Regions from separate parts of the Aliamphritea spongicola genome, predicted to be linked through region 1. Evidence: predicted binding sites of a transcription regulator. Region 1 holds the regulator's gene; each other region holds the start of a gene.

Region 1 (10,163 bases):
ACGGTGTAACTTACAGAATTGGTAAACCAGAATTTGCCAGTGCTCACTGCCCACAGGTGCTGAGTTATCAGGATGCACCGGATAATAATGGTCAGTGGCTCCTGCTCGTTACTGAACAGACACCGCTGGCATGGTTCTGTCTCAACGATCCGCTTCGCAAATATGCTGCGCAGTCTGTTGAGAAGCTACAACAGCAAGGCCTGACCGTTACCATGCTGACAGGTGACAATTCCGCGGCTGTCGGCGCCGTCTCCCAGCAACTGAATATCGACCAGGTCATCTCCGGTGTATCTCCGGAAGAAAAGTTACAGCACGTCCAGCAATTACAGGCTGACGGTGCCCGGGTCATCATGGTCGGTGACGGTATCAACGATATCCCGGTTCTGGCCGGCGCTCAGATTTCCATTGCCATGGGAGCAGCCACAGACCTTGCCAAGACCAACGCTGATGCGGTGCTGATTTCCAGTGACCTGCAACGCCTTCCACAGGCACTTAACCACGCGAAAAAAACACAGCGAATTATCCGCCAGAATTTGGCCTGGGCGCTGGTGTATAATATTATCGCCCTGCCGCTGGCTGCCAGCGGGCTAATTGCCCCTTACATGGCTGCTATTGGCATGTCTGCAAGCTCACTGGTGGTTGTAGGAAATGCCCTGCGGCTATCGCGCCTGAAACAGCCCCTTAAAGCTGCCAGGCAACCGGTTTCACCGCCAGATGTGACAGCAGTCAAATCACAAAGTTAATCAGGCTACGGATATCTAATGGACATCATCTACCTGCTAATCCCAATCGCGATGATCCTGGCGGGGCTGGGTATCTGGGGATTTTTCTGGTGCGTTAACAGCGGCCAGTATGACGATATGGAATCCCCAGCCCACAGTATCCTCTATGATGACGACGAGCATCTGATTCCCGACGACGCCAAACAGAAACCTGCTGATAAACAGGATGACTGAACTCAGTATCTTTTATGCCATGCTGCTGGGGCTGCTTGGCAGCGCTCACTGTCTCGGTATGTGCGGAGGCATTTCCAGCGCAATTGCGATGGGGATCAACCGGCAGAATAATCACCCTCTGTTACTCCTGTTCAGCTTCAATACTGGCCGAGTCCTGAGCTACGCACTTGCCGGTGGCATACTCGGCGGACTGGGATGGCTCATTGAATCCCCCACTACCGGCCTGATTATGCGTACTGTCGCAGGTCTGATGCTTATCCTGCTCGGCCTGTATATCGCCAGATGGTGGCAGGCAGTCACCTATATAGAACGCCTGGGCAAGCACCTCTGGAAACATATACAACCATTCAGCAAACAGTTGCTGCCGGTCAGTTCAGTGCCCAACGCCCTGTTGCTGGGCAGCTTGTGGGGCTGGCTTCCCTGCGGGCTTGTTTACTCAACCCTTATCTGGAGCGCCAGTGCCGCTGACTGGCAAACATCCGCCATGCTAATGGCAGGCTTTGGCATTGGAACGATCCCGGCCATGTTGGTCACCGGACTGCTGGCCCGGCAACTACAGGAATTCTTACAACATAAGCTCACTCAGGCGATGGCCGGCCTGTGCATTATCGGCTTTGGAATATACACCCTGCCAACTTCCGGTTTACTGCAATTCTTCAGCGCTTGACCAGGGTCAATGCGACTGCCCTATAGCACGCATAAAATATCCTCATACCAAAATAAGTCGGCACAGACCGGCCCCTATACAGTTTTAGCAAGAGACTTACGCAGTGACTCAACCAAATCTAATTGAATGGGATCTGGATCTGATCCGACGTTACGATCTGTCAGGCCCCCGTTACACTTCTTACCCTACCGCCATCCAGTTTGATCCTACTCTGCAGGCCAGCGACCTGGTTGACTGTGGGCAAAACACCGCGGATACCAGCACACCACTATCGCTTTACGTGCACATCCCGTTCTGTGCTCACGTGTGCTATTACTGCGCCTGTAACAAAGTTATCACCCGTAACCGCAAAAAAGCCCAGCCTTATCTCGACACCCTGTATCAGGAAATGGCACAGCTTTCTAAATGGTATTCCAAAGACCGGGTCGTTGAGCAACTGCACTGGGGCGGCGGTACCCCGACCTTCATCAGCAATGAACAAATGACCGAGCTGATGCAGGCACTGCGTGACAACTTTAATCTGCTGGATGATGACAGCGGCGATTACTCGATTGAAATTGACCCCCGCGAAGTGGATAACGAAACCCTTCAGGTACTACGTAACATCGGTTTTAACCGTATAAGCCTGGGTGTGCAGGACGTTGAACTGAAAGTTCAGGAAGCCGTTAACCGGGTACAACCGGTTGAAGAAGTGGCAGCAGTTCTGACCGAAGCACGCCGTCTTGGTTTCCGTTCCATCAATATGGACCTGATCTACGGGCTGCCTCATCAGACACTTGAGAGCTTCAAGAAAACCCTCTCAACAATCATTGAACTGAGTCCGGATCGCCTGAGCGTATTTAACTATGCGCATATGCCTGACCGTTTCCGTTCCCAGAAACACATTCATGCTGAAGACCTGCCAAGCCCGGAAACCAAACTGGCTATTCTTGAAACGACCATCGCCATACTGACCGACGCAGGCTACGTGTATATAGGTATGGATCATTTTGCCAAGCCCGATGACGAACTCGCCATCGCCCAGCGCAATAACCAGCTGCACCGTAACTTCCAGGGCTATACCACTCATAAAGAATGTGACCTGGTTGCAATGGGCGTTTCCTCAATCAGCCAGATCGGTGATGTTTATTATCAGAACCAGCACGACATGCGTCTCTATACAGATGCAGTCGAAAGCGATGTTCATGCGATTAACCGGGGCGTCACCCTGAGCCGTGATGACCGTATCCGCCGGGCAGTTATCACTCAGCTGATTTGTCACTTTGAACTGGACAAAGACCGCATTGAAGCAGACTTTGATATCGTCTTTGACGATTACTTTGCCGATGAACTCGAAGAAATTGGTCAGTTTGCTCAGGACGGTCTCGTCAGCGTCGAAAAACAGGGGCGGGAGCTTCTGGTAACCGGCACTGGCCGGCTGCTTATTCGCCGGATCTGCATGACATTTGATGCCTACATTCCAAAGCGAACGGCCACTCAGGGATTCTCCCGAATTATCTGACCGGTAACACTGTAAGTCCTGAGCAAATCACCGCTCAGGACAGCAGCAGCGAGCAACAGACTTAACAAAACAGTTACTTTTTGCGGCTTTGTGCGACAAAAGTAACGTGTTGCGGTCTAAATTGCTTCAACCCGTACTAAAATTACTTCATAATCGAATATCTACACCGATATATGAACTAATCACAGGACTTGATAATGAGTGACACAAAGGCAACCGACCGCAAAGTACACAGTATATCTCAGGTACATTGCAGCACCTGTAGCCTGAGTTCACTGTGCCTTCCGGTATCACTGAATCTGACAGAGATGGATCGTCTCGATAATATTATTGAGAAAAGCCGTCCTCTGAAAAAAGGTGAACACCTGTTCCATCAGGGCGATTCGTTTTCATCAATTTATGCAATCCGTGCCGGCAGCATTAAGAGCTACAGCCTGACAAACGAAGGCGAAGAACAGATTACCGGGTTTTATTTCCCGGGCGAGCTGGTCGGCTTCAGCGGCTTTGATGGCAATGAATACCCGATTTCTGCCAAAGTACTGGAAACAACCACTGTTTGTGAAATTCCGTTTCCACGACTGGACGAACTTTCCGGGCAGTTACCGGAACTGCGCCGGCAGGTACTGCGTACCCTGAGTAAAGAAGTACGTGAAGATCAGCAAATGATGCTGTTACTCAGCAAGAAAAATGCCGAGCAGCGTATTGCGACCTTCCTGTTCAAGCTGTCTTCCCGTTATAAAGCACGTGGTTACTCCGCTACCCAATTCCGTTTATCTATGTCCCGTAACGAGATCGGTAACTTCCTGGGTCTGGCTGTTGAAACCGTCAGCCGTATCTTTACCCGTTTCCAGAAAAACGGTCTGATTACAGTTGAAGGCAAAGAAATAGAACTGGTTCAGCTGGAAGAAATTCAGCGTCTGTCCGGTGACTGTGTTGGTGAAGACGACGATCGCATCAGCACCAGCCAGATGGACTAATTTCCCCGTCGGGAAATCAATATGTATCTGTACACTTTTTTAGAATTACCCCGTTGTAAGGACTCTTCATGTCTTTTGATGAATGTTATATAAAATCAGTTATGCGCACGATTCCGGACTGGCCGGAACCGGGTATTATGTTCCGCGACATCACTCCGCTGTTCAAAGATCCCAAAGCCCTGCGTATGATCAGCGACGCCTTCATTCAGCGTTATATTGATTCAGACATCACGCACATTGCCAGCATCGATGCCCGCGGCTTCCTGATCGGCTCCATCATGGCTTACCAGTTGAACATCCCACTGGTACTGGTACGTAAAAAAGGCAAGCTGCCTGGGGAAACCGTGTCACAGGAATACAAACTGGAATATGGCAGTGCCACTGTTGAAATGCAGTCCGATGCAGTAGCAGAAGGCGACAAAGTACTGATCTTTGATGACCTTATTGCCACCGGTGGTACCGTGCTGGCCGCCAGCACTATCGTTAAAGAACTCGGCGCCAGCGTTGCTGAAGTAGCCACGCTGATTAACCTGCCGGACCTGCAGGGCTCCCGCAAGATTCAGGAAGCAGGCATCCCTGTTTACAGCCTGATGTCTTACGAAGGCCTCTGAGCACTCTGCTTTAATCAACAGCCCTGTTTTTACAGGGCTGTTTTGTTTCTCCCCTAAAAAATGCCCACCGATAAAACAACAACTTAACCGCCCAAAAACCGTTACTCTCACCATTCTGCTCAGAAACGTAGCAAACTGTCTTAAAAATCGCTTACAATCGGTCAACGTCGTTGGTGCATTGACGGTACAAAACACAAAAATTTACTGTCAGCCTGCACCTGAATCCGCCATGCGAGAGACCACTGCATGGACAAAACAGCCTTGAGTTAATAATAAAAATGAAACTGAGACTGCTACCCCTTATTACCCTGTTGACGGGCACCATGATCAGCCTTCTTAGCTGGGCACAGCCTGCCCAGAAACTGGCCCTGTCTCCAATCGGCCAGTCCACTGAAGCAACAGCAACAGCCGAAAATGCACTGCCGGAACTTCTTAACCTGCAGCAGGATGCGCAGATCGCCGGTGACCGCTTCGCACTCATTCTGGTCAGCCAGCCTGACTGCCAGTACTGCGAACTCATCACCCGTGAAATTCTTCAGCCTATGCAACTGAGCGGCAAATATGACAAAAAGCTGCTGTTCCGCAAACTGACTATTTTTGACGGCAGCAAGACCATTATCGACTTTAACGGCGATCCGGTTGATGCGACAGCTTTTGCTAGCCGTTACAACTCAGCATTTACACCTACCCTGTTGTTTGTTGACCCTAATGACGGTAAGGTGCTGACCGACAAGATGGTTGGCATCAACACCGTTGACCTGTATGGATTCTATGTAGACAGAGCCGTCAACAAGGCACGTAAAGCATTACGCTATAAGTTACTGGCATCCAATTAATCCCGGCAAGCCACCCGCCGGTAATGTCCGACTTCATCAGCCCCCTTTACCTGACAAACGGGTAAAGGGGGCTTTTTATCGATTTACAGTTTCAGAAATCAAGGCAAGTTATGTGGTTTAAAAACGCAATCTTTTACCGTTTCTCTCAACCTTTCGAACACACCGTAGAAACACTGGAAGCCAAGCTGGAAGACAAAGCCTTTACCCCTTGCAGCAGCCAGGAACTGAGCCGCTTTGGCTGGATCAGCCCCAGCCATGGCTTGTCGGACATGTTAGTCCATGCCGGCCAGGGCTTTATGCTGATTGCAGCCCAGAAGGAAGAAAAAATCCTGCCTTCCTCTGTTATTAAGCAGAAGCTGGAAGCCAAAGTTAAGCAGATTGAACACGAGCAGGCCCGCAAGGTTTACCGTAAAGAACGCGATCAGCTAAAAGATGAAATCGTCATTGATCTGCTGCCCCGGGCTTTCAGTAAATTTCAAACTACCCACGCACTGATTGCACCGCAGCAAGGATTGCTCATCGTTGATGCCAGCAGCCACAAGCGTGCAGAAGAACTTCTTAGTCACCTGCGAACTGAATTGGGCTCACTGCCTGTGGTACTGCCGGATGTGAACCACTCACCGTCAGCCATTATGTCTCAGTGGCTGGAAAGTGCTGATACCCGTCCGCAGGACTTCGTTATTCTTGATGAATGTGAACTGCGTGACACCAGTGTTGAAAATGGCGTGATTCGCTGTAAAGGTCAGGATCTGGAAAGCGATGAAATCCGCCAGCATCTTGAAGCAGGCAAACGCATCGCCAAACTGGCGGTCGACTGGCAGGAAAGCCTCAACTTTATCATTCAGGAAGACCTGTGTCTGAAACGCCTGAAGCTGTCAGACTCACTGAAAGAAAAACTCGATCAGGACAGCCCTGAAGAGGCAATGGAACGGTTCGATTCAGAATTTATCGCAATGTCACTGGAACTGACCCGCCTGATCCCGATGCTGCTGGAAGCATTTGGCGGCGAAGCGGTCCGTCCATAGTAAAAAAATAGCAAAACGATAGCAAAACATCGGCAGCAGACCTGTTCTGGGTCTGCTGCCCCCCCCCCCCATCCCCCGCTTCACTTAACTGTCATTTCACTTTCACATCGTTGTCACGCTTTCTTTCAACAATGCACATATTGAATCACTCAAGTGAGACGATCATATGCTGCAACAACTTCAGCTCTTAGATACCCGGCTCTATTTCTGGATTTTTAACTGTTATGAACAGCCTCATATTGCCTGGCTCAGCCGCTGGACATCCCGGCTGGGAGACGGTGTGGCCTACCTGCTCGCAGGCTTACTGTTATTCTGGCTCGAACCGGTCAGTGGCCCGGATTTCCTTCAGGCCGGCCTGATCACTTTTGCTATCGAAGTCCCCCTTTTTCTGTCTCTAAAGCAACTGATCAAACGTAACCGGCCCTGTGATTACCTCAGTGATATTACCCCTGCCATTCAGCCTGCAGATCGCTTCAGCTTCCCTTCCGGTCATGCGGCAGCAGCCTTTGCGTTTGCTTCGGTGCTGAGTATTTATTACCCGGGCTTGTCAGAGGCGGCCTTCGCTGTCGCCGGGCTGATAGGCCTGTCCCGGGTATTACTGGGGGTTCATTACCCAACAGACATTCTCGCCGGTGCACTACTCGGCATTACCAGTGCAATGCTTGGCTACAACCTTTATCTGATGTGACGCAAACATTTACTGACACACCACCAGCAGGTGACAGCATGAAAATACTCTACGGTGTTCAGGCAACCGGCAACGGGCATATAACCCGGGCCCGGGTAATGGCCAGCAAACTGCAACAACACGGTATTAAGGTCGACTATCTATTCTCTGGACGACCGGCAGACAAACTCTTCGACATGCAGCCTTTCGGAGAATACAAAGTCAGACAAGGGCTGACATTCATCGTCGAACAGGGACAGGTCAGAAAACTGAAAACCTGCCTCAGTAACAACCTTACTCGCTTTTACCGGGACATCAGAAATCTGGATCTGAGTGGCTACGACCTCATCATCAGCGATTTTGAACCCGTGACAGCCTGGGCGGCCCGGCTACAGGGTAAAACCTCTGTCGGAATCGCCCATCAGTATGCCTTCGAATACAACCTTCCGGGGCCTGATATTAAGTACGCAATGCTACCCGGCACCCGCCTGTTCGCACCGGTCAGTCAGGCTATAGGCTTACACTGGCACCACTTTGATGCACCTATACTGCCACCGCTGATCAGTCCTCCGCCACCGAACCAGCCTGTCGAGCAGGATAAGATCCTGGTGTATCTTCCGTTTGAGCCATTAGAGCAAATACTGCAGTGGTTACAGCCTCTGAAAAATCACCGCTTCTATGTTTACTGTGATACACCGCAGGTACAGCAACGTGAACATATCCGGCTATGCCCCTTTTCCCGGGATCACTTCCCTCTGGATATGCAAAGCAGCTCGGGAGTTATCGCCAACAGTGGATTTGGGCTGGCCAGTGAAGTCTTACAGACCGGCAAGAAACTGCTGACAAAACCGCTGAACGGTCAACCTGAACAACGCTCCAACGCCGCTATTCTGGAGCATCTTCAACTGGCAGACAGTTTTGAAACCTTCTCAGCGGATATATTTGATTCATGGCTGGATAAACCTGCGCCTACAGCCCAGAAATATCCCGACGTTGCTGGCGCACTAGCCTGCTGGATTGCCGATAACTGCCAGAGACCGGTGACATCTCTTAGCAAGCAGTTATGGTCTGAAATGGACGTTACTGTAAGTGGGTCTGGCCTGCAGCTTTAATCTGCGCATTGAGCCAGCGCCGGGCATCATCTGCATTACTGAACGCCTGAAAAACATCTCCGGCGGCGGTATAGACCTCCTGCAGATGCTGGGTCACCAGCCCGGGCACTGAGCATTCCCCCAACACCAGCGCAGTAGCCAGACGCCCTTTAACACGGTCATCGCGAACCACCTCTATGAGCCTGGCTTCCGCATCCGGCACCAGAATAGAATCCCCTTCAACCAGCACCAGCGCTCCCCAGGGGGCACCATACAGCGCACGCAAATCATCTCCGATAGAATCAACACTCAGATCAATGGATTCCAGATTCCATGGTCCCTGACCTTCAATGGTTAATATTCGGCCTTCGACACTTAAACGTATGGTTCCGTGTACTGTATGCATGATCGCTAATCCCTGTTCTGCCCCAAGCTGTATAACGGAGAAATCACCTTTATTATTGATGATTTCTCCGTACCCTGCCTGAACAGAGATCAGCTAACAGCGGTTTCGGCCAGAATCTTGGCCGCCGGATAATCCGTTTTACCGCTTCCCAGCACCGGCACTTCGTCAACCGTAAAGATCTTAGCGGGCAACATCAGCGGCTGTAGTCCACTTTCAACCAGCAGGTTACGCAACAGATCCGGTGTCAGGTTGGCCAGAGCTTCAATCAGCAAGACAACCTTTTCTCCTTTCTTTTCATCCGGCAGATTAACCGCCACCAGCCGGACATCATCATGGGCTTCATCCCGCTGTATGATCTGACGAATCTCCGTTTCAACCGCTCCCAGGCTGACCATCTCGCCCCCCAGCTTGGCAAAACGTGAATAGCGATCGACAATGGTCAGGAAGCCATCTTCATCCACCCGCCCCTTATCGCCACTCTTGTACCAACGTAAGCCATCCATCTCGACTACTACATCAGCGGTTTTTTCCGGATTATTCAGGTAGCCCTGCATTATCTGGGTACCTCCGATCAGAATCAGCCCTTCCTCACCGGTCGGCAACTCCTCGAGGCTTACCGGATCGACGATACGGAATGTAGAGCCCGGTAACGCCAGCCCTACGGTACCGGCGCGGGTACCTTCCTGAACAAACCAACCTTCAGGCGACAGATGATCAGGCAGGTTTACCCCGGCAACCGGCGTGGTTTCAGTACAGCCATAACCTTCCACAATCGGCACTTTAAAGCGCTGTTCAAAATCCTGCTGGATTTTAGGGTCCAGCCGTTCAGCACCGGCAACTGCAATTCGCAGGCTGCTGAACATCAGCGGATGCAGGCGTTTATTGCGGGTATACAGGCGCAGGAACGTAGAAGTGGCGCACATCATTGTGGCTTTATACCGGGCGACACCTTTACCGATATTCTGCGCATCTGTCGGATCCGGATGACAAACAACAGGAATGCCCTCCAGCAGTGGCATAAAGCAGGTCACGGTTAAACCAAACGCATGGAACAGCGGCAAGGTTGCCATGATGCAGTCTTCATCCCTGACATTCAGCACGTCTGCTATCTGCTTAAGGTTTGCCAGAATATTCCGGTGGCTCAGCATGACCCCCTTCGGAGCACCTTCACTGCCGGACGAGAACAGAATAGCTGCCGTATCATGCAAACGGCTGTGGCGACCGTACCAGCGGCTTAAAATACCCGCAGGCAACACACTGACCATCAGCATCGTCAGCAAGCCTTCTGCTTTCGACACACCGGCCTTTACATCTTCCATGTATATAACGTCTTTTCCGGCTAACAGCGGTGCGGTATCAATTCCCCGGGCATTCAGCTTGGTAATGAATTTGTGGGCAGTCAGAATAGTTTTCACTTCTGCCTGCT
Region 2 (10,163 bases), on a different contig from region 1:
TGCCATGCATAACATTACAGAAGCGGCAGATATCTATCCGGTCTTCCGTAAACTGTTCGAAAAAAAGGAGTGACCTAATATGAAGAAGCGCGAGCCGATTTCTACCGGGTCAGAATGGACATTCGAACTGATCCAGAAATACGATACTGAAATCGCCCGGGTGGCTAAACACTACGGGCTGGATACGTACCCTAACCAGATAGAAGTCATCACCTCAGAACAGATGATGGATGCATATTCATCAGTCGGGATGCCGCTGAACTACAACCACTGGTCATACGGCAAACAGTTCGTTTCCACAGAACAGCAGTACCGGCGCGGCCAGATGGGCCTTGCCTATGAGATTGTGATCAATTCAGACCCGTGTATATCCTACCTCATGGAAGAAAACACCATGACCATGCAGGCACTGGTTATTGCCCACGCTTGCTACGGTCATAACTCGTTCTTCAAAGGCAACTACCTGTTCCGGACCTGGACAGATGCCTCTGCCATTATCGATTATCTGTTATTCGCAAAAAACTACATTGCCAAGTGTGAAGAGCGGCACGGTCTGGAAGCTGTCGAACAAATACTTGATGCCTGCCACGCGTTAATGAACTACGGCGTCAATCGCTACCAGCGTCCTCAGCCAATTACGCCTGATGAAGAAAAAGCCCGTCAGGCAGAGCGTGAAGAATACGTCCAGCGTCATATTAACCAGCTCTGGAATACCATCCCCAAAAAAGACGAAGAAGAAGTTGTTAAAGAGGTTCGCTTCCCCAGCGACCCTGAAGAAAACTTACTTTACTTTGTTGAAAAAAATGCACCATTACTTGAATCCTGGCAGCGGGAGCTGGTACGTATCGTCCGTAAGATTGCCCAGTATTTTTACCCACAGCGTCAGACCCAGGTGATGAACGAAGGCTGGGCCTGTTTCTGGCATTACACCATTCTGCATCACCTCCACGATGAAGGCCTGGTAACAGACGGTTTCATCATGGAATTCCTCCACTCTCATACCAGCGTGGTGTTTCAGCCCCCCTTTGATGCCCCCTACTTCAGTGGCATAAACCCTTATGCACTGGGCTACGGGATGATGCAGGACATTCGCCGGATCTGTGAAAACCCAACAGATGAAGACAGGGAATGGTTCCCAGACATTGCCGGCAGTGATTGGAACGACACCATTCAGGACGCCATGCGCAACTATAAGGATGAAAGCTTTATCCTGCAGTTCCTGTCACCCAACATGATTCGCGAACTTAAATTATTCACTATCGACGATGACAGCCGCAGCAATACCTTGCAGGTCAGCGCTATCCACAACAGCAGCGGCTATCAGAGAGTCCGTGAAAATCTGGCTGCTCAGTACAATATCGGTAACCGGGAACCCAATATTCAGGTATATAACGTGAATGTTCGCGGAGACCGATCCCTGACACTGCGCCACTACATACACAACGGACAACCAATGGGAGACTCCACTCAGGAGGTTATGAAACACCTTCACGTACTCTGGGGGTTTGATATACACCTCGAATCCGTTACCCCTGAAGGGAATGTCCATAAAAGCTATCACTGTCCGCCACAACCGGAGCCGGCAATGGCTGAATAACCTGTCACAGCGCCTGTTTATCAGGCGCTGGCTCTTTATATGTCTGCTGGCTAATTCGCGCCGCCGCGATTAGTATCATCAACATAGCCAACGAGACACTATTTAAGGAAGCACCATGGACTGCCTTTTCTGTAAAATCCTTAATCAGGAAATCCCCGCCCAGATCGTTTATGAAGACGATAAGGTAATTGCATTCAACGACATTAATCCTGAAGCACCTACCCACGTACTGATCATTCCCCGTAAACACATCGCAACCATCAACGATATTGAAGCCCAGGACTGCGAACTGGTGGGTCACATGGTCGCCACCGCTGCAAAAATTGCTAAGCAGGCAGGATTTGCAGATGACGGCTACCGTACGGTATTTAACTGTAATGAAGACGGCGGACAGACGGTCTATCACATCCACCTGCATCTGCTGGGCGGCAAACCCATGGGCTGGCCACCCTATCAGGAAAAACTTAAGACAGCCTGATCCCTGCCTGTCCGGCACAGCGCTGCCGGACATTCCCGCTTTTTGCGTATTCAACTTTTGTCGCACATCAATAAACAATCACTCTTAAGCGCAGTTACCCAAAATCGGAGGCTTTTATATTGCAGTGCAACATAGAGCAGCGCAAAATACAGCCAACGATTTAACCGAGCAGAGAACGGCTACGATGATGCCCTCCCGCCTTGATGACATAATCAGCCAGTCAAAACAGCATCCACCTGTAATAACAGCGATCGTTCATCCGGTAGAACCCAACGGTCTGAGCGGTGCACTGGATGCTGCAGAACAGGGAATTATCACACCAATACTGGTGGGACCGGCGGCCCGTATACAGGCCCAGGCTGAACAGCTGAAGCGTCCTGTTGATCATTACCGGATCATCGATACACCGCACAGCCACGCGGCCGCTGAAAAGGCCGTGGAACTTGCCAAAACCGGTGACGTTCAGGCACTGATGAAAGGTGATCTGGCAACGGCAGAGCTGCTTAGCGCCATTTTAAATAAAGCATCAGGCTTGAGAACGGAACGCCGTCTAAGCCACGTCTTTTTACTGGATATCCCCCGTTACCATAAACCGCTGGTGATTACAGATGCTGCCATTAACGTCACACCTGACCTGATGGCCAAAGCTGACATCCTGCAAAATGCCATCGACTTTTGCCGGGCACTGGGCATTTCCAGCCCGAAAGCTGCTGTTCTGGCTGCCGTTGAAAAGGTGAAGCCGGCAATGCCCAGCACGCTGGACGCAGCAGCTTTATGCAAAATGGCAGACCGCCAGCAAATTCAGAATGCCATTATTGACGGCCCACTGGCTTTCGATAATGCCATCTCCCTGCAGGCTGCACGGGATAAACACATTCAATCCCCCGTGAGCGGTGATGCAGACATCCTGCTCGCCCCGGACCAGGAAGCCGCTAATATGCTGGCAAAACAACTGATCTACCTGGCCGATGCCCGCTCAGCGGGACTGTTACTGGGCGCCAGCGTCCCCGTCATACTGAACAGCCGTGCTGACGGCAGCGAAGCCCGCCTGACTTCCTGCGCGCTGGCCTCACTGATCGTACAACATTCGCAACAATCCCTAAGAGAGATTCTGACAAACTCATGAGTTTAATTCTTACCGTTAACGGTGGCTCCTCCAGCCTCAAATGCGCCCTTTTTATTCGTTATGCTGACCACGATGAATGCCTGTACCGGTTCCGGTTCAGCAATATTCTCGAAAAAGCCCAGGTGCTGATCCGCCGTGACAAGGCCTTTGGCCGCGAAGCCAGCGTTGAGAAAAACGACTTACCACTGTCAGACATCCCCCGGGAAGAGCGCCACCAGGCTTGCCTTAAGTACGTCATGGAATGGATTGATGCTCAGTTTCTGGATGGCGAAATCAGCGCATTTGGCCACCGGGTCGTTCACGGTGGAGAAACCTTTACCGCACCGGTACTGGTCACCGACGAGGTAATGGAAGAGCTGGAACAGCTGATTCCTCTGGCACCTCTGCATCAGCCTTACAACCTGAAACTGATTGAAGTCTGCCAGCAGCTGGTCCCCTCCGCTATTCAGGTAGCCAGCTTCGATACAATGTTCCACCATGGCCACGCACCGGAAGAAAAGTATTACGCCATTCCCCGGGAATACAGCGAAGCAGGTATCCATAAATACGGTTTTCACGGCCTGTCTTATGAATTCATTAATCATAAACTGGAAGAGCTGCCTGAGCCGGACAAGCAGGCCAATACCATCGTTTGCCATCTCGGTGCCGGTGCCAGCATGTGTGCCATCAAAGACGGTAAATCAGTCGCTTCCAGCATGGGCTTTACCGCTGTAGAAGGTCTGCCAATGGGCACTAGGTGCGGTACCATTGATCCCGGTGTTTTACTGTTTTTACAGCGTCACTACCAGTTAGATAACGACCAGCTGGAAAATGTACTTTATCAGCAAAGTGGCTGGCTGGGAGTATCCGGAGAGAGCGCCGATATGCTAACCCTGCGGCACAGTGATAATCCCCATGCCCAGGAAGCCATTGATATGTTCTGCTACCGTGCAGCACTTGAAATTGGCCGCTTAAGTGCAGCATTAGGTGGGCTTCAGCAACTGGTGTTTACCGGCGGTGTCGGAGAGAACGATAGCTACATACGCGAACAGATTTGTCAGCGCAGCGCCTGGCTTGGCATTAAAATAAATGACCTGGCAAACAGTAATAACATGGCCAGCATAAGCACGTCAGACAGTACTGTCAGCGTCCGGGTCATTGCTACCAACGAAGAGGCCATGATTGCCCGACATACTGAAGAAGTGATGGACTGGCTTGCTGCCCGGGAAGAACAGGCTGCCGTTTAATAAAGAAAAGAAGACAAAATGCCGGATATTTATCCGGCATTCTTTTGTTAGCGATACAGGGTTGATTATCGCCGCTGACGTACTGCCTCGAACAAGCATACGCCTGTCGCAACGGAAACATTCAGACTACTGACCTCACCGGCCATCGGGATTTTAATCAGATGATCGCAATGCTCCCGGGTTAAGCGACGCAACCCTTTACCCTCAGCGCCCATCACCAGCGCCATCGGACCTTTGAGGTCAGCGTCATATACCATCACTTCTGCCTCACCGGCAGTTCCGGTAATCCAGATACCCCGCTGCTGAAGATCTTTTAAAGTTCGCGCCAGATTAGTCACCTGTACATAAGGGACAGCATCAGCAGCACCACAGGCCACTTTACTGACCGTCGCATTCAATGGTGCAGACTTATCTTTAGGCGCAATTACCGCATGTACACCGGCTGCATCGGCAGTACGCAGACATGCTCCCAGATTATGCGGGTCTGTTACGCCATCCAGCACCAACAGAAAAGCAGGCTCTTCAGTACGGTCAAGCAACGCCTGCAGAAACTGTTCGTTCTTTGCCTGTACCAGTTCACACCCCAGCACAACGCCCTGATGAACACCATCGCCGGCCAGCTCGTCCAACTGCTTACGCTGGACCTGAGTACACTTCAGCCCGTTCTTTTGCGCCAAATGCAGGATTTTCTGCACCTTATCATCCTGTCGCCCTTTCTGAACCAGCAGTTCACGGCAACGCTTTGCATCACGCTGTAATGCAGTGGTGACGGCGTGAATACCAAAAATATAATCAAGCTGCATGGTTCTTCTCCGCCTGTAGCCAGTCATTTGCCTGCGCTTCCGTCAGCGCAGCCAGTAAATCAATCATCATCGGTGAGGCATTCAGTGCAGGAATATACTGATATTGCTTACCACCGGCTTCGCGAAAAACTTCACAGTTTTCTACGGTGATTTCCTCAAGGGTCTCAAGGCAATCTGCAGCAAACGCCGGACACATGATATCCACCGATTCACAGCCGGACTTACCAAGCGACTCCAGGGTTTTATCAGTATAAGGCTGCAACCACTCCATCGGCCCGAAACGGGACTGGAAGGTCTGCTGCCACTTACCTTCCTGCAATCCCAGTTTAGCGGCCAGTAAAGCGGAGGTCTGCTGACACTGCACTGCATACGGGTCACCTTTATCCGCATATTCCTGCGGAATACCGTGATAAGAAAGAATCAGTTTTTCGCTGCGGCCATTTTCCTGCCAAAAGCTCGTTACGCCATCTGCCAGCGCACTGATGTACAGTGGATGGTCGTGATACTCCTTCACAATCCGGATATCCATAACATTACGCTGCTTTCGCTGGAATGCCTGCACCTGATCATACACAGGCGCAGTGGTCGTCGCAGAATACTGGGGATATAACGGAATAATCAGCACTTTCTCATAGCCAGCTGCCGACAGATCCGCCAGGCGTTGCTGCAAGCCAGGCGAACCATAGGTCATTGCCGGAAACACCTGAACATTGGCCGCCGGAAATGCATTCTGTAACCGGACGCTTAAACCCGCCACCTGCTGGTTAAGAATTTTACGTAACGGGGAATCCTCATCCCAGATACTGGCATAGAGCTTCGCCACTTTTTTAGGCCGGATATTAAGAATTATAAAATTCAGTACCGCGAGCCAGAACAGCCGTCTTATACCCTTACCTTCAACAACCCGGGCATCAGATAAGAATTCTTTCAGATAGCGGCGAACGGCCCCGGGGGTGGGTGCATCCGGCGTTCCCAGATTCACCAGAACAACAGCGAGTTTTTGCTGTGGCATTGATCTTCCTAAACAATCAGTAATTCAGGCGGCATTATCCCAGAATTACGGTGACAACACAGCCGACCGACATCAAATTCCGGGCATAAAAAACGGGCCATACGGCCCGTTTCTGATTTCAGATCATCTGATCAGTGATTCAGAATCTGACTTAAGAACAGCTGGGTACGTTCATGCTGCGGATTGTTGAAGAATTCCTGTGGTTCATTTTCTTCGATAATCTGACCGCCATCCATGAAGATAACCCGGTCGGCAACCGTTTTCGCGAAGCCCATCTCGTGTGTTACACACAACATGGTCATACCTTCGTGTGCCAGCTCGATCATTACATCCAGTACTTCCTTAATCATCTCAGGGTCAAGTGCGGACGTCGGCTCATCAAACAGCATGACATCAGGGTTCATACACAGTGAACGTGCAATCGCTACACGCTGCTGCTGACCACCGGACAGCTGACCCGGATACTTCAGCGCCTGCTCAGGAATTTTAACCCGCTCCAGGTACTGCATCGCTAACGCTTCTGCTTCCTTACGCGGAACCTTCTTCACCCAGATAGGAGCCAGTACACAGTTCTCAAGCACGGTCAGGTGCGGAAACAGGTTAAAGTGCTGGAACACCATGCCCACATCTTTACGGATCGCATCGATCTTTTTGATATCCGAAGCCAGCTCGATGCCGTTAACAAAGATATCCCCTTCCTGATGCTCTTCAAGATGGTTGATGCAGCGGATCATGGTTGATTTACCGGAACCTGAAGGGCCACAGATAACGATTTTTTCGCCGCGTCGCACATCCAGATTTATATTCTTCAGTACATGGAAATCACCATACCATTTATTCATGTTACGGATCTGAACCATCAACTGGTCTTCTTGCTTATTTACTTCACTCATTATTCTTACTCCAGAATCAGGCTCGATTTCCGTGACCGGTATGCAACAGTCTTTCTAAATGCTGGCTGTAACGGGACATGCCGAAACAGAAAATCCAGAATACGAAGGCAACAAACACATAACCTTCCGTTGCATAACCAATCCACTTAGGATCGTTCTGCGCAGCCTGCACAATTGCCAGCAGGTCAAACAGACCGATAATCAATACCAGACTGGTATCTTTAAACAGTGCAATAAAGGTGTTTACAACACCCGGAATCATCAGTTTCAGAGCCTGTGGAAGAATGATCATTACCATCTTCTGCCAGTAACCCAGACCCAGTGCATCCGCAGCTTCATACTGACCTTTCGGGATTGCCTGAAGACCACCACGGATAACCTCTGCCATATAAGCAGTCTGGAACATGGTGATACCGATCAGGGCCCGCAGCAGCTTATCGAAGTGCATATCCTCAGGTAAGAACAGAGGCAGCATTACCGATGCCATGAACAGTACGGTGATCAGCGGAACGCCCCGCCAGATTTCGATATAAGCCACCGACATAGCGCGAACAATCGGCATTTCAGAACGGCGTCCCAGTGCCAGCAGGATACCCAGCGGCAATGCGGCAACAATACCGACGACAGCCAGTACCAGTGTCAGGCTCAGGCCGCCCCACTTATGGGTTTCAACGTGTTCCAGACCAAAGTAACCACCGCTCAGCAGCACAAACGCGATGAACGGGAATACCAGCAGGGTAAATGCCGCAACCAGACCTTTCTTAGGCAGGTTTGGCCATACCAGCCAGGCAATCAGGGCAACAAAGACCAGGAAGGTCAGATCCAGACGCCAGGTTTCTTCTGACGGATAGAAACCATACATAAACTGGTCTATCCGCTGGGTGATAAATACCCAGCATGCACCGCCACTGGTGCAGCTTTCCCGGCTTGTACCGGTCCAGTCAGCACTGATGAAAACCCAGTCAAATATCGGCGTCAGCCAGATATAACACAGGTAAAGCATGACAATCGTTGCAATACTGTTCAGCGGAGTGTTGAACAGATTGGTGCGCAGCCAGCCTACCAGGCCAATGGTACTCGCCGGTGCGGGCAGAGTAGGTTGTTGTTCATTAATCATCAGCCCGCCTCCTATCGTTCAATCAGCGACATGCGCTTGTTGTACCAGTTCATGAAGAGAGACGTCAGAATACTCATGGTCAGATAAACTGCCATGGTCATCGACATAATCTCAACCGCCTGTCCTGTCTGGTTCAGTGTGGTACCGGCAAATACCGCCACAAGATCCGGATAGGCAACCGCAGCTGCCAGCGAAGAGTTCTTCGCCAGGTTCAGGTACTGACTGGTCAGCGGCGGAATGATTACCCGCATCGCCTGAGGGATTACGATCAGGCGCAGGGTACGTACTTTTGGCAATCCCAGCGCGAATGCCGCTTCAAGCTGCCCTTTAGGCACCGCAAGAATACCGGCACGTACTGTCTCTGCGATAAATGCAGCCGTATAGATGGTCAGTGCTAACCACAGAGCCACCAGCTCCGGAATCAGGGTCATACCGCCGCGGAAGTTAAAGCCCTTCAGCACAGGGTAATCCAGATGCATCGGCATACCGGCAAACAGGAATACCACCAGCGGCAAACCAACAATCAGACCAATACCTGCCCAGAAGGTTGGGAAGATCTGTCCGGTCTCATCCTGGCGTTTGTGCGCCCAGCGCGTCATAACAAAGGTCAGAACAATCCCAACTACGAAAGCGCCCACTACCAGGCTGAAACCACTCTCCGCGACCGGAGCAGGCATTGAAAGGCCCCTGATATTCAGGAAGCTACCCATAAACTCAATACTCTGACGCGGCGACGGCAATGTACGCAGCACGGCAAAGTACCAGAAGAAAATCTGTAACAGCAAAGGAATATTACGGAATACTTCGATATACACCGACGATAACTTAGCAATTAACCAGTTATCAGACAGACGCGCCACACCCATGATAAAACCAAGGATTGTCGCCGCGATAATGCCTAAAACAGACACTAACAGGGTATTTAACAGACCGACCCAGAAAGTCGCTCCGTAAGTAGATGCTTCATTATACTCGATGAGAGTCAGTGGAATACCGAAACCGGCTTTCTGAGACAGGAAGCCAAAACCGGTGGTGATACCACGTTGTTCAAGGTTGTTAAGCGTATTGGAAATCAGAAATCCGGCAAAGAGAAGGATTGCGCCAATGAGAAGAACCTGGAAAAGAATTGCTCGTTTAGCCGGATCATTCCAAAAACGAGTTTTCTCTCCCACAGGCGCGCTGCGAGATAGATCGGTAGGCATATAAAATCTCCGCTCATCTGATAGCCACTGCGACAAGTGCTGCAGACGGCGACTTATCTGAGTATCAGACGGTTTATTTGATAAGATGACCCCGGCAGACCAAAGATCTGCCGGGGTTTCAGCTAATGATTTAAATTAGCGGATTGGTGGCGCGTACAGGAAACCGCCCTGGTTCCACAGTGCGTTGATACCACGATCAATGCCCAGTGGAGAGCTTGCACCCAGGTTACGCTCGAAAGACTCGCCGTAGTTACCTACCTGCTTCACGATGCGGTATGCCCAGTCATCATCTACACCCAGACCTTTGGACAGACCTTCAGAACCGCCCAGCAGACGCTGGATGCTTGGGTTTTTGCTGTTTGCTTTCATGTCATCAACGTTTTCAGAAGTAACACCCAGTTCTTCTGCGTTGATCATGGCATTCAGAGACCACTTAACCATGTTGAACCACTGGTCATCAGCCTGCTTAACAGATGGCCCCAGAGGCTCTTTGGAAATTACTTCCGGCAGCGCTACAACAGAGTTTGGATCACCCATGCGTGAACGCAGTGCGAAAGCCTGAGACAAGTCAGTTGTGAAGGCATCACAACGGCCAGTATCGAATGCAGTTGCTGCCTGATCGTTAGTATCGAAAGTTACCGGCGTATGTGCCAGACCGTTCGCGTTGAAGTAGTCAGCAGTGTTCAGCTCAGTAGTAGTACCGGACTGG
Region 3 (10,163 bases), on a different contig from region 1:
ACCTTTGTGCACCTGACGGCCAAAGTGGGCTCGGGGCGTGAACCGGAAGTGCTGAAAGCTGCGGCAGATAAGGTGTTTGCTACCTTCACTGAATGCCTGCAGCCGGTGTTCGATAAGCGCTACATGAGCATCGGTTTTGAGATGACTGAGCTGCATCCGGTGCTGAATTACAAACAGAACAATATCCATCAGAAACTGGCCAGCCGCTGAGGCGCTGGCTGATCCTCTGAGGATGCTGTGATTGACCAACCGCCTGTGCTGAAACGCAGGTGGGAAGCAGGATTCTGAGTACCTGCCGGGAGCAGAAAAAGACCCATAAGAAGAGCCTTTAGCAGATTGGGCCTTGGTCGTATTTCTTCTCACTGTCAGGCACATAGAATTGAATAATTAACATATTAACTTTATAAGTGTGCGAAAGCTGAAATACATCTTTGAGGACAGAATAATGAGTATAAAAAAACTTCTCACAGCAGGATTACTGAGCGCACTGGCCAGCGTTGCCAGCGCAGAAACAACTTTACGGGTGGCGAGCTGGTTACCGCCGACCCATACCCAGAATACCGTTGTCTGGCCGACCTGGGCCAAGTGGGTGGAAGATGCCACCGAAGGCCGGGTAAAGGTTGTGGTTGAATACGGCATGGGCCACCCGAAAACCATGTTTGAGCTGGTAGAAGATGGCGTGGTGGATGCCTCTTTCAGCTATCACGGCTATGTACCGGGCCGTTTCAAATTAACCCAGATGGTTGAACAACCATTGCTGGGCACCAATGCCGAAGCCGCCTCCGTGGCGCACTGGCGGATTCATCAGAAGTATCTGGCCGAGGCGAATGAGCATGATGGTCTGGAAGTGATCGGTCTGTTTACCCACGGCCCGGGTCAGATTCAGCTGGTGGAACCGATTGAATCCCTGACGGAACTGAAAGGTAAGAAGATCCGTCTGGGTGGCGGTGTGCAGGGGGAAATCGGCCATCGCATGGGTGTGACCGCTGTTGGTGCACCGGCACCAAAAGTGTATGAAATGATGCAGCAGGGCGTAATTGACGGCGTATTTATCCCGCTCATTGACCAGAAAGGCCTGCGTCTGAAAGAAGTGGCCCGCAATGTTGTCGCACTGCCAGGTGGCATGTACATGGGTAGCTTCTCTATCTTCATGAATCCGGACTTCCTGGATGATCTTGATCCGCAGGACCGTCAGGCGATTCTGGATGTGTCCGGTGAAAAACTGTCAGCAATGGCCGGTCGTGCCTGGGATGCCGGTGACAAAGATGGTCTGGCCGCTGCTCAGGAAGCCGGTGTTAACGTCATCATGGTGAAGCCGGATGATGCATTCGCACAGGAATTCGTCACTCTGACCAAAGGCATGGACGATGCCTTCATCGAATCGGTTGCAGACCGCGGTGTGGATACCCGCAGTGCGCTGCAGGAGCTGCGTGAAGTAGCCCGTACCTATAAGTAATACGTGTAACCGACAGATGTGAGGTAACTCCTATGGCATTAACTGCCTGGGTGAACGCGCATTACGAAGAGCAGGGGCCGGTTATCTGGCTGGCCTTTGCGCTTGAGCTGATTGCAGCCGTTACCCTGTTTTTTCTGATGGCGCTGACCTGCGCCGATGTGATTGGCCGTTATTTCTTTGCGGATGCAGTAGACGGCACCACTGAACTGACTGAAATGGCCATTGCTGTGCTGGTATTTGCTGAAATGCCGGTGGTCACCTGGCGTGGCGGCCACGTGGTGGTGGACATTCTCGACCGCTGGCTGGGCAGCCGGATGATTCAGATACTGGGTCTGGTATCAGTCTTACTGATCAGCGGCTCGCTGTATTTTCTGGCGGTACGGATCTGGGAGCTGGCGGCCCGTTCAATACGTCGTGGTGAAGTCACTGAGTACTTGCAGGTGCCGGTGGGCTATGTGGTGGAATACATTGCCATCATGAGCTGGATAACCGCTGCAGCAATGCTTACCTACGGTGCCTACCGGCTGATTACTCAGCCCCGTGATTAAGATAGGCATTAAGGCAGACAGTTCAGAATTAGCGCCACTGGCGCATGGGGTATTCACTCATGATGATTGCATTAACCGGCTTTTTTATCCTGCTGGCGATGATCGTTATCGTCCGGGTACCCATTGCATTTGCGATGGGGCTGGTGGGTTTTTTCGGCTTTGCATTTCTGCAGGGCCTGACGTTCGACAATATGCTGGATTTCCGCTGGACCGGCGCGTTATCCATGGCTTCTAAGCGGGTAATTGATACGGCACAGGAATACAGCCTGTCCGTGATTCCGCTGTTTATTCTGATGGGCAACCTGGTGACGAAATCAGGTCTGTCTCAGGAACTGTACCGGGCATCTTAGGCCTTTCTGGGCCACCGTAAGGGCGGCCTTTCAATGGCGACGGTGGTTGCCTGTGGGGGATTCTCGGCGATCTGTGGCTCCAGTCTGGCGACCTCGGCGACCATGGCTAAGGTTGCCATGCCGCCAATGCGTCAGTATGGCTATGCGGATTCACTGGCCACCGCTTCGATTGCTGCCGGTGGCACCTTGGGCATTCTGATTCCTCCCAGTGTAATTCTGGTGATTTATGGCCTGCTGACAGAAACGAGTATCCGCGAGCTGTTTGCCGCTGGCTTTATACCCGGCATGTTGGGCATTCTGTTGTATTTGGGTGCGGTGCGGTACGTAGTCTGGCGTGATCCGGAGGCGGGCCCCTGTGGCGAGAAATTCAGCTGGCCTGAACGGCTGGAAGCATTGAATGGCGTCTGGGGTGTGCTGATTCTGTTCAGCGTGGTGATGGGCGGTATTTATCTGGGCATCTTCACCCCAACAGAAGCGGCAGGCATCGGTGCCGGTGGTGCATTTCTGATTGCTTTAATGCGCCGCAGCCTTAACTGGGGCAGCCTGTTTGAGATTCTTACGGATACAGCGCGTACCTCAGCCATGTTGTTTGCGGTATTAATCGGCGCGCTGATTTTCTCCAACTTCATTAACCGTGCGGGATTGCCCGCAGACTTGCTGGCCATGGTGAACAGTCTGGAGCTGTCTCCGATGCTGGTGATCGTGTTTATTCTGCTGATCTACATTGTGCTGGGTATGGTGTTCGAAAGTCTCTCGATGCTGTTGCTGACGGTGCCGATCTTCTTCCCGCTGGTGCAAAGCATGGGCTTTGATCTGGTGTGGTTCGGCATCGTAGTGGTGGTGGTTACTGAAATCAGCCTGATAACGCCACCGGTAGGGATGAACGTGTTTGTGCTCAGTGCGGTATTAAGGGACGTGAAGGCCGGTACCATTTTCAAAGGGGTTACCCCGTTCTGGTGTGCCGACATTATCCGTCTGGTGCTCATTACTGCCGTTTCATCCGTTGCACTGTTCCTGCCGGAACTGCTGTACCGCTAGCAGCACAAAAGGAGTGATACATGATTAACCGAATGAAAAAGGTGCTGTATGCATCGGATATGGAAGAAGGCTCCCGGCCGGCACTGCGGGCAGCAGTGGCGGTGACCGGCGGCCATCCGGCGGAAATTACCTATCTGCACGTGCTGGCGTCCACCCATAAAGACAACATGGTACTGCAGACGTTGCTGAAAGATGACGACATGCGGGACATGTACCAGCAGAGCCTGACGGACCTGAAGCACAAGCTGGAACAGCGGATTGCGGGTTTTCTGGCGGATGAGTCTGCCGACAGCCCGTTGCCTGATGCACTGGAAGTGAACTCAGTCATCACTGAAGGCACACCGTGGAAAGCTATCGTTAAGCAGGCGGCTGCCATGGAGGCAGATGTGATTGTGATGGGAACCCGTACTCATTCCACCCTGGGCAGGGTGATCCTGGGTTCAACCGCTACCAAGGTGATGCAGAATGCCGGGCGACCGGTATTAATTGTGCCGCTGGATTAGTCGTTGTAAGCCATTTTGTTCCGGCCTTTTCAGGCTGTGCTATGTTTAATACTGTTCATTTGGAGCACATAAATTGCCCGGTGAGCGGTATTTAACATAGTGGCGCAAGATGGAATCGATGGTTATGGATGACTTCAGAGCAACAGCTAAACTCCCCGTCTTAGAAATTTTTCACCGTGCGTTTGCATTGCCAGTCACGCATTTCAAAATGCTGTTACTGTACGGTATGCCGGCTATTCTGTGCATTGTGGTTGCTCAGTTTGCTATTGCCACTCTCCATGAACTGAGTAGCTCCAGTTCACTCTTCATATATATTTTCATAGGTTTGTTGATACTAAACCTTAGCATTCCTCTGGTCGTGGTCAGTTATCACCGGATTTTTCTGCTTGATGAAGAAGTCGCTTCTAAAGCAAGAGTATTCCGCTGGACCATGACCGAGATGCGATTTGTCATCTGGTGGGTGTTAATTGGAATTGCTGCAATGGTGGTTACTTCACCTTTTATGATGTTGATACTTCCGGTTATGACCGGTGTTTGGAATCCGCTATCCGGTAACTTGTATGTTCTCTGGTTACAGACATATCTTATCTATCTGCCTTTTATTTATCTGTTCGTCCGCTGTGTACTGATATTCCCGGCAATTGCTATAGATGCGGAGGAGCGGGGGCCAGTAATGGCCTGGAGGTTGAGCAAAGGGAATGGCTGGCGTTTAGTTTTCCTGATTGCTTTGTTACCGATGCTGACTGATCTTCTTGGCATAGCGCTGCTGGATTACGCCGGAGCAGTGGCAGAAGCGTTACAGATAGTTGTCTGGGCTGTGTGTGGGGTAATAGAAGTAGGCCTGATATCTCTCAGTTATGCCTGGCTTCGGGATAACAATTCAACAGCTGAAGATGAGGTGCTGCATGATATTGCTGACTCGGTTTAAGAACCTGACACAGAAGAAAACTGTTTTGCAGCTGATCAAATATATAACCGTTAGATAACTATGCCGCTTTATTGGTCTTCTCTGGCATGAAGACAGGTCACGTAAGGAAGCTGTTTGTGACCGGGTAACGGCAAAGGACAATTGTGACTCATGGACAATATCAGGAAATCTAAAAAACTGCCGGTTCTGGCAATCTTCTGTGAAGCACTTCTTCTGCCTCAAAAACATTTTAATTTGTTGATTCGTTATGGTCTGCCGGTCCTGATTTTAGGGATCCTGTCGGCAACAGTGTCGTCATTCAGTTCTTACGGTGGAAGCGATATAGGATTCTTTGAGGGCATCTTCAGCCTGGGGTTCGCTCTGAGTCTGGTGATGGGGGGTGTGAGTTGTCACCGGGTCTTTTTATTGGATCGCGATGTTGTGCTTAAAACCCCAGTGTTACGTTGGACCATGCGGGAAACACGCTATTTAATTGGCTGGATTACGATTGGTGTGATCGCGTTAGCCATAGGGCTGTCGGTAATGCCACTTGTTGTACCAATGCTGGATAACCTTTCAAATTCCGCTGGCAATGATGGAGTTCAGTACTGGTTAGTTTCCAATGTTCTGTATCTGCCCCTGATGTATATTGTTTCCCGCTGGATGCTGATACTTCCAGCCATTGCCGTTGACTCCTCAAGACAGAGAATGGGGGCTGCATGGGCGCTAAGCAAAAATAACGGCTGGCGTCTGACAGTATTGATTTGTTTACCGGCTTTTTTGTCTGGTCAGTTGTTCACCCTGCTTGAGTCGTTTGAAACTTTTACGCTGTATATTCTGCAATATTTCTTATGGTTATTTCTGGGGGTGATTGAACTGGGAATTCTGTCACTCAGCTATGCCTGGCTCCGGGATAAAAGTTCACTTGAAGCACAAAAAAACACGGTTGATGCTCAAAAGCCGGTTTAATGATTCCGGCTAAGCAGAAAGGCTCCCGCAACAAACATCACCAGCGTGGCTGCCAGCCATACTGTTCCCAGTTCTAAAATCAGTGACGCAATCTGGGTGACCAGCGCGCCGGTGATCAGTTGTATAAAGCCCAGTAAACCGGAAGCTGCTCCCGGGGCGATGTCGCTGCTGGCAATGGCGGCGGACTGGTTATTGGGCTGACTGAGCCCGCGGCCATAGGTATAGAGCGCCATCGGCAGGAAGAGTAGAAGATAGCTGAGTGTGGCGGCTGAAAGACCTGCGATCATTAATCCTGCTAACAGGCTGAGCGCCGCACAGCCTGAAACAGCATTCCCCAGAAATATCATCCGTGCAATGCCAAGGTTTGCCGAGAGTCTTGCGGCGGTAAAGCTACCTGCCATAAAGCCCAGCGCGACGATTAAAAACCAGTTACCGAAGTCCGCTGAAGTACCCTGCATCTGGTTGGCAACTATGTAGGGGGTAGTCCCGATGAACAGGTAAAAACCGCAGGCAATCAGGGTGGCTGAGGCACTGTAACGGAGGTAGCTGCGGTTACAGATCAGTTGCTTATAGCGCTGTAAAACAGTGCTGATTCGAATGCTGGTGGTCAGGTTGATGGCGGTTTCAGGAATGATGAGTAATACGATAAGCCAGGAGACACTGCTCAGCAACAGTGAGAAGTGAAACAGCACCTGCCAGCCAAACAGTAGGTTAAGCTGGCCGCCCAGTGTCGGGGCAACGGCCTGTGCCAGTGCAATAGACAGGGTGATGTAGCCAATCTTGCCGGCTGCCTGGGAGCGGCTGTAACAATCCAGCATGATGGTGCGAGCGAGCACCATGCCGGTACAGCCCCCGGCGGCCTGTAACACCCGGGCGAGCAGTAACGACTGCAGGTCATCAGCAAATGCCCCCAGCAAACAGCCAACGAAGTGCAGGGCGATGCCGGCTAGCAATACAGGTTTTCGGCCAAAGCGGTCTGCCAGCGGGCCACAGATTAACTGGCCGAATGCCAGAGTCAGCAGATACAGGGTCAGGCTGAGCTGCACTTCATCGGTACTGACATTCAGGTCGGCAGCAATGTCCGGCAGGGCGGGCATCAAAATGTTCAGCGCCACCGGGCTGACCATCGACATGACTGTAAACCAGGCGATACCGGGGAGTTGTCCGGTTGCCGGGTTTTGTTGTGTCGCCGTGGTCATATCATTGGCTCTGTAATTCAGGAAGGGCAGCGATGCCGGCAGCGGCACAGGCCTGATCCTGGGCTTCACTGGCGCCGGATACGCCAACAGCACCAACCAACTGACCGTTGTACGTTACAGGCAGGCCGCCGCCGAACAACACCATGTCTGGCTGTTGGGTAAGGCCGGATAGCAGGTGGGGTTTATCCGCCAGCCGCTGTTGCCACAGGTGGGTACCGAAGCCAAAACTGACGGCGGTGTATGCCTTTTTACGTGCGATGTCTGTGGATGGCAGCGGGGCGTGATTAATCCGTTGCATGGCCAGCGGGTTGCCGTGTCGGTCCAGTACACACACGCAGATTTTCAGATTATGTTCGCTGGCATACCGGCAGGTGGCCTGGCAGATCTGTGAGGCACTTTCCCAGCTAAGGGATGTTTCTTCGGTGAGCATGACTGTTTCCACGTATAAAAAATGGCCGGGCAGTCAGGCTGGCCGGCCATTCAGTGTTGTATGTATTACAGGCTGAATACGACGTTCACCTGACCGGTACCGGAGCTTGGGAAGTATTCACCGATGACTTCGCCTTTACCCTGATATTCATCCCAACCCAGTGCGCCGAACAGCATGGCGGTGTCGTGCATGCCACCTTCACCGGAACACAGTTGGGCATAATCAGGCAGCATCTTCAGGAAAGTGCTGATGTCACCCTGTTGCCACAGATCCAGTACCCGCAGATCCACCTGACGGTTGAATTCTTTAGAGATGGTGAAGGTGCCGTTGTTGGCTTCGTAATCGTCATTGTCCCAGATCCGGTGAGACAGGGAACCGGAGGCCAGCAGCATGACGTTGCTGTCACTGGCTTCAATGGCTTCACGAATGGCTTCACCCAGAAGCTTGGAAGATTCCAGGCTGTGTACGGTACACCAGCCGGCAACTGAAACCACTTTAAGGTCTGATTCCGGGTTCATGTAGCGCATCGGCACTAAGGTGCCGTATTCCAGATCCAGTGTTTCTACCTGATGTGACAGGGTAAATACGCCTTTTTCGGTGGCTTTTTCGGCGATCAGGTCGCCAAGTGCCGGGTTACCCTTGTATTCGTATTCCAGGTTCTGAATGAAGTGCGGGAACTCGTGGCTGGTGAAGCTGCCTTTGAAGTGTTCCCCTGAATTTACGTGATAGCCGGCATTTACCAGCCAGTGAGTGTCTATGACCACAACGGTGTCAGCACCGGCTTCGCGGGCGCGGCGGGCAATTTCTTTGTGGCCGTCAATGGCTTGCTGGCGGCAGCCTTCCAGTTTACCCGGACGTTCAGAAAGCAGCATGGTTGGAACATGGGTGATTTTTGCCGCGAGTACAATTTTTCCCATTGGAGACCTCTCAATCGTGTTTATTCTTTTTAAAAGTAGTGTCAAAGGGTGACAAGTTAAAATCAGTATATAGTTATTAAGTTAATATGTTAACTAATTTTATATAGTCAACGATCTGAAAATTGATCTGCATTAGTAATTCAGGGAAAAGTACAAGAGATAAGGCTGAAAGTACCAAAGGCGCGGGTACCGGTGATTGGTAAGGCTACCATCCGGTTGTGAAACAGCCGGATGGTTGGGCGGAGGTGAGCCTGAACGGGATGTCGTAGCTGATTCAGGGCTCCAACTCAGAAAGCTCTTTAAGCATGCTCATCAGTTCTTCCAGTTTTTCTTCGCTGTAGCGGTTAATGAATGCAGCATAAGCGGCTTCCACTTCAGGGCTCAGGCGTTCGAACAGGTCATAGGCTTTGTCAGTCAGGCTGATCAGCGCCCGGCGCTGGTCTTCATGGCATTTACGGCGCTGGATATAACCCTGCTGGGCCAGGCGTTTCAGAATACCGGTCAGGCTGGGGCTGAGAATGCAGCAACGTTTGGCCAGTTCCTTGGACTCCAGCTCCTTATAGTTATACAGCGCCCGCAGGATTCGCCATTGCTGTTCCGTTAAAGAGTTGTCATGTAACAGCGGGCGGAAAAACAGCATGGTGGCTTCCCGTGCCCGGAGAAGTTGAAGGGGTAATGAGTCTTCAAACTTGCGCATATGTCATCGCTTAAAAGTAATTAATGTATTAACAAAGATGGTATCGGGGCCACTCTTCAAAGTAAACGGCACCGGGCGGTGGGAGCCGGTATAAATGGTCGTAATGGTGAATAAATCCGCATTTTTATATGTATGGCGCATGATGGAAATAATCATTATGCATTAGATGAATGTTCAGTCAGTGGATACAGTGAATACTGAACTACTTAATATATTTACTGATGAGGTGCTTATGCCTGTATCCCGCCGTTGTTTTACCGGCCTGGCCGGCCTTTGGGCTGCGTTATCTGCTTTGCCTGCCTGGGGTGCTAAACAAACAGGTACTGACGCGGGAGCTGATAGCGGTTCCGCTTCAGAAGTGACAGGGCGAAGGGCACCGGCACTGTTCATTGGTCACGGTGATCCGATGAATATCCTGCAGGATAACCGCTTCACCCGGGACTGGGATGCGCTGGCTGAACGCTTTGGAGCGGCTGCGACAAAGCCCCGTGCCATTCTGATGGTATCTGCCCACTGGGAAACCCGCGGTGTTGCGGTTTCAGTGGCAGAAAAGCCCGCCATGATTTACGACTTTTACGGTTTCCCGGATGAAATGTATCAGCAGAATTATCCGGCTCCCGGTGCCCCGGAAATCGCCGGTAGCCTGACAAAAGCACAATTCTCTCAACGGATCATTGCTGATGCTGGTCAGGGGCTGGATCATGGTGCCTGGTGTGTGCTGATGCGCCTGTTCCCTAAGGCGGATGTGCCGGTGTTTCAGTTTAGCCTGTCCCGTAGTATGAATGCAGCAGAGCACTTTGCGCTGGGGCAGGAGCTTCGCCAGTTGCGGGAGCAGGGGGTGATGATCATCGGTTCGGGCAACATCACCCATAACATGCGTAGCTGGCAGCAGGATTACCGCATGGGCCGCACCCATCTGGTACATGACTGGGCAAAGTATTTTGATGCGAAAGTGACAGACCGGATCAATAACCGTGAGTACGCAGCTCTGGCGGATTATCTTCAGTATGGCCGGGCAGCGCAGATGTCGGTACCCACGCCTGAGCACTATCTGCCGTTATTGTACGTGGCAGCCAGTGCTTATGCATCGGAGAAGGCGGAGTATTACGCAGAAGGATTTGAGGCGGGGTCGTTTTCGATGCGTTCGGT

Evidence for each region. The regulator FNR, encoded in region 1, switches genes on or off when oxygen is low (the NO sensors DNR and NnrR bind a similar motif). The targets are predictions, from matches to a motif close to TTGATNTANATCAA.
Region 2: a site for FNR is predicted at 2,133-2,146, ahead of JYB63_RS20460 (bifunctional enoyl-CoA hydratase/phosphate acetyltransferase). Genes of this name have one in related genera too.
Region 3: a site for FNR is predicted at 8,440-8,453, ahead of hpaD (3,4-dihydroxyphenylacetate 2,3-dioxygenase). Genes of this name have one in related genera too.

What each region holds. Positions count from the first base shown of each region.
Region 1 covers NZ_JAFIDL010000011.1:33,424-43,586, reverse strand. The annotation lists gene JYB63_RS21725 (heavy metal translocating P-type ATPase) at 1-743, shown strand, start outside; gene ccoS (cbb3-type cytochrome oxidase assembly protein CcoS) at 762-956, shown strand; gene JYB63_RS21715 (sulfite exporter TauE/SafE family protein) at 949-1,623, shown strand; gene hemN (oxygen-independent coproporphyrinogen III oxidase) at 1,727-3,124, shown strand; gene fnr (fumarate/nitrate reduction transcriptional regulator Fnr) at 3,322-4,101, shown strand; gene JYB63_RS21700 (adenine phosphoribosyltransferase) at 4,170-4,712, shown strand; gene JYB63_RS21695 (thioredoxin family protein) at 4,991-5,548, shown strand; gene rdgC (recombination-associated protein RdgC) at 5,659-6,573, shown strand; gene JYB63_RS21685 (phosphatase PAP2 family protein) at 6,740-7,261, shown strand; gene JYB63_RS21680 (MJ1255/VC2487 family glycosyltransferase) at 7,300-8,352, shown strand; gene JYB63_RS21675 (hypothetical protein) at 8,321-8,737, opposite strand; gene JYB63_RS21670 (acyl-[ACP]--phospholipid O-acyltransferase) at 8,827-10,163, opposite strand, start outside.
Region 2 covers NZ_JAFIDL010000009.1:146,318-156,480, forward strand. The annotation lists gene JYB63_RS20445 (YeaH/YhbH family protein) at 1-73, shown strand, start outside; gene JYB63_RS20450 (SpoVR family protein) at 80-1,597, shown strand; gene JYB63_RS20455 (histidine triad nucleotide-binding protein) at 1,713-2,075, shown strand; gene JYB63_RS20460 (bifunctional enoyl-CoA hydratase/phosphate acetyltransferase) at 2,200-3,201, shown strand; gene JYB63_RS20465 (acetate/propionate family kinase) at 3,198-4,427, shown strand; gene rlmB (23S rRNA (guanosine(2251)-2'-O)-methyltransferase RlmB) at 4,493-5,230, opposite strand; gene hemH (ferrochelatase) at 5,220-6,242, opposite strand; gene JYB63_RS20480 (amino acid ABC transporter ATP-binding protein) at 6,374-7,102, opposite strand; gene JYB63_RS20485 (amino acid ABC transporter permease) at 7,152-8,252, opposite strand; gene JYB63_RS20490 (amino acid ABC transporter permease) at 8,264-9,454, opposite strand; gene JYB63_RS20495 (amino acid ABC transporter substrate-binding protein) at 9,590-10,163, opposite strand, start outside.
Region 3 covers NZ_JAFIDL010000001.1:421,609-431,771, forward strand. The annotation lists gene JYB63_RS01970 (5-carboxymethyl-2-hydroxymuconate Delta-isomerase) at 1-210, shown strand, start outside; gene JYB63_RS01975 (TRAP transporter substrate-binding protein) at 446-1,456, shown strand; gene JYB63_RS01980 (TRAP transporter small permease) at 1,489-2,004, shown strand; partial or broken gene JYB63_RS01985 (TRAP transporter large permease) at 2,064-3,392, shown strand; gene JYB63_RS01990 (universal stress protein) at 3,413-3,895, shown strand; gene JYB63_RS01995 (hypothetical protein) at 4,005-4,823, shown strand; gene JYB63_RS02000 (hypothetical protein) at 4,974-5,771, shown strand; gene JYB63_RS02005 (multidrug effflux MFS transporter) at 5,768-6,970, opposite strand; gene JYB63_RS02010 (GlcG/HbpS family heme-binding protein) at 6,972-7,400, opposite strand; gene hpaD (3,4-dihydroxyphenylacetate 2,3-dioxygenase) at 7,466-8,317, opposite strand; gene hpaR (homoprotocatechuate degradation operon regulator HpaR) at 8,592-9,014, opposite strand; gene ygiD (4,5-DOPA-extradiol-dioxygenase) at 9,247-10,163, shown strand, end outside.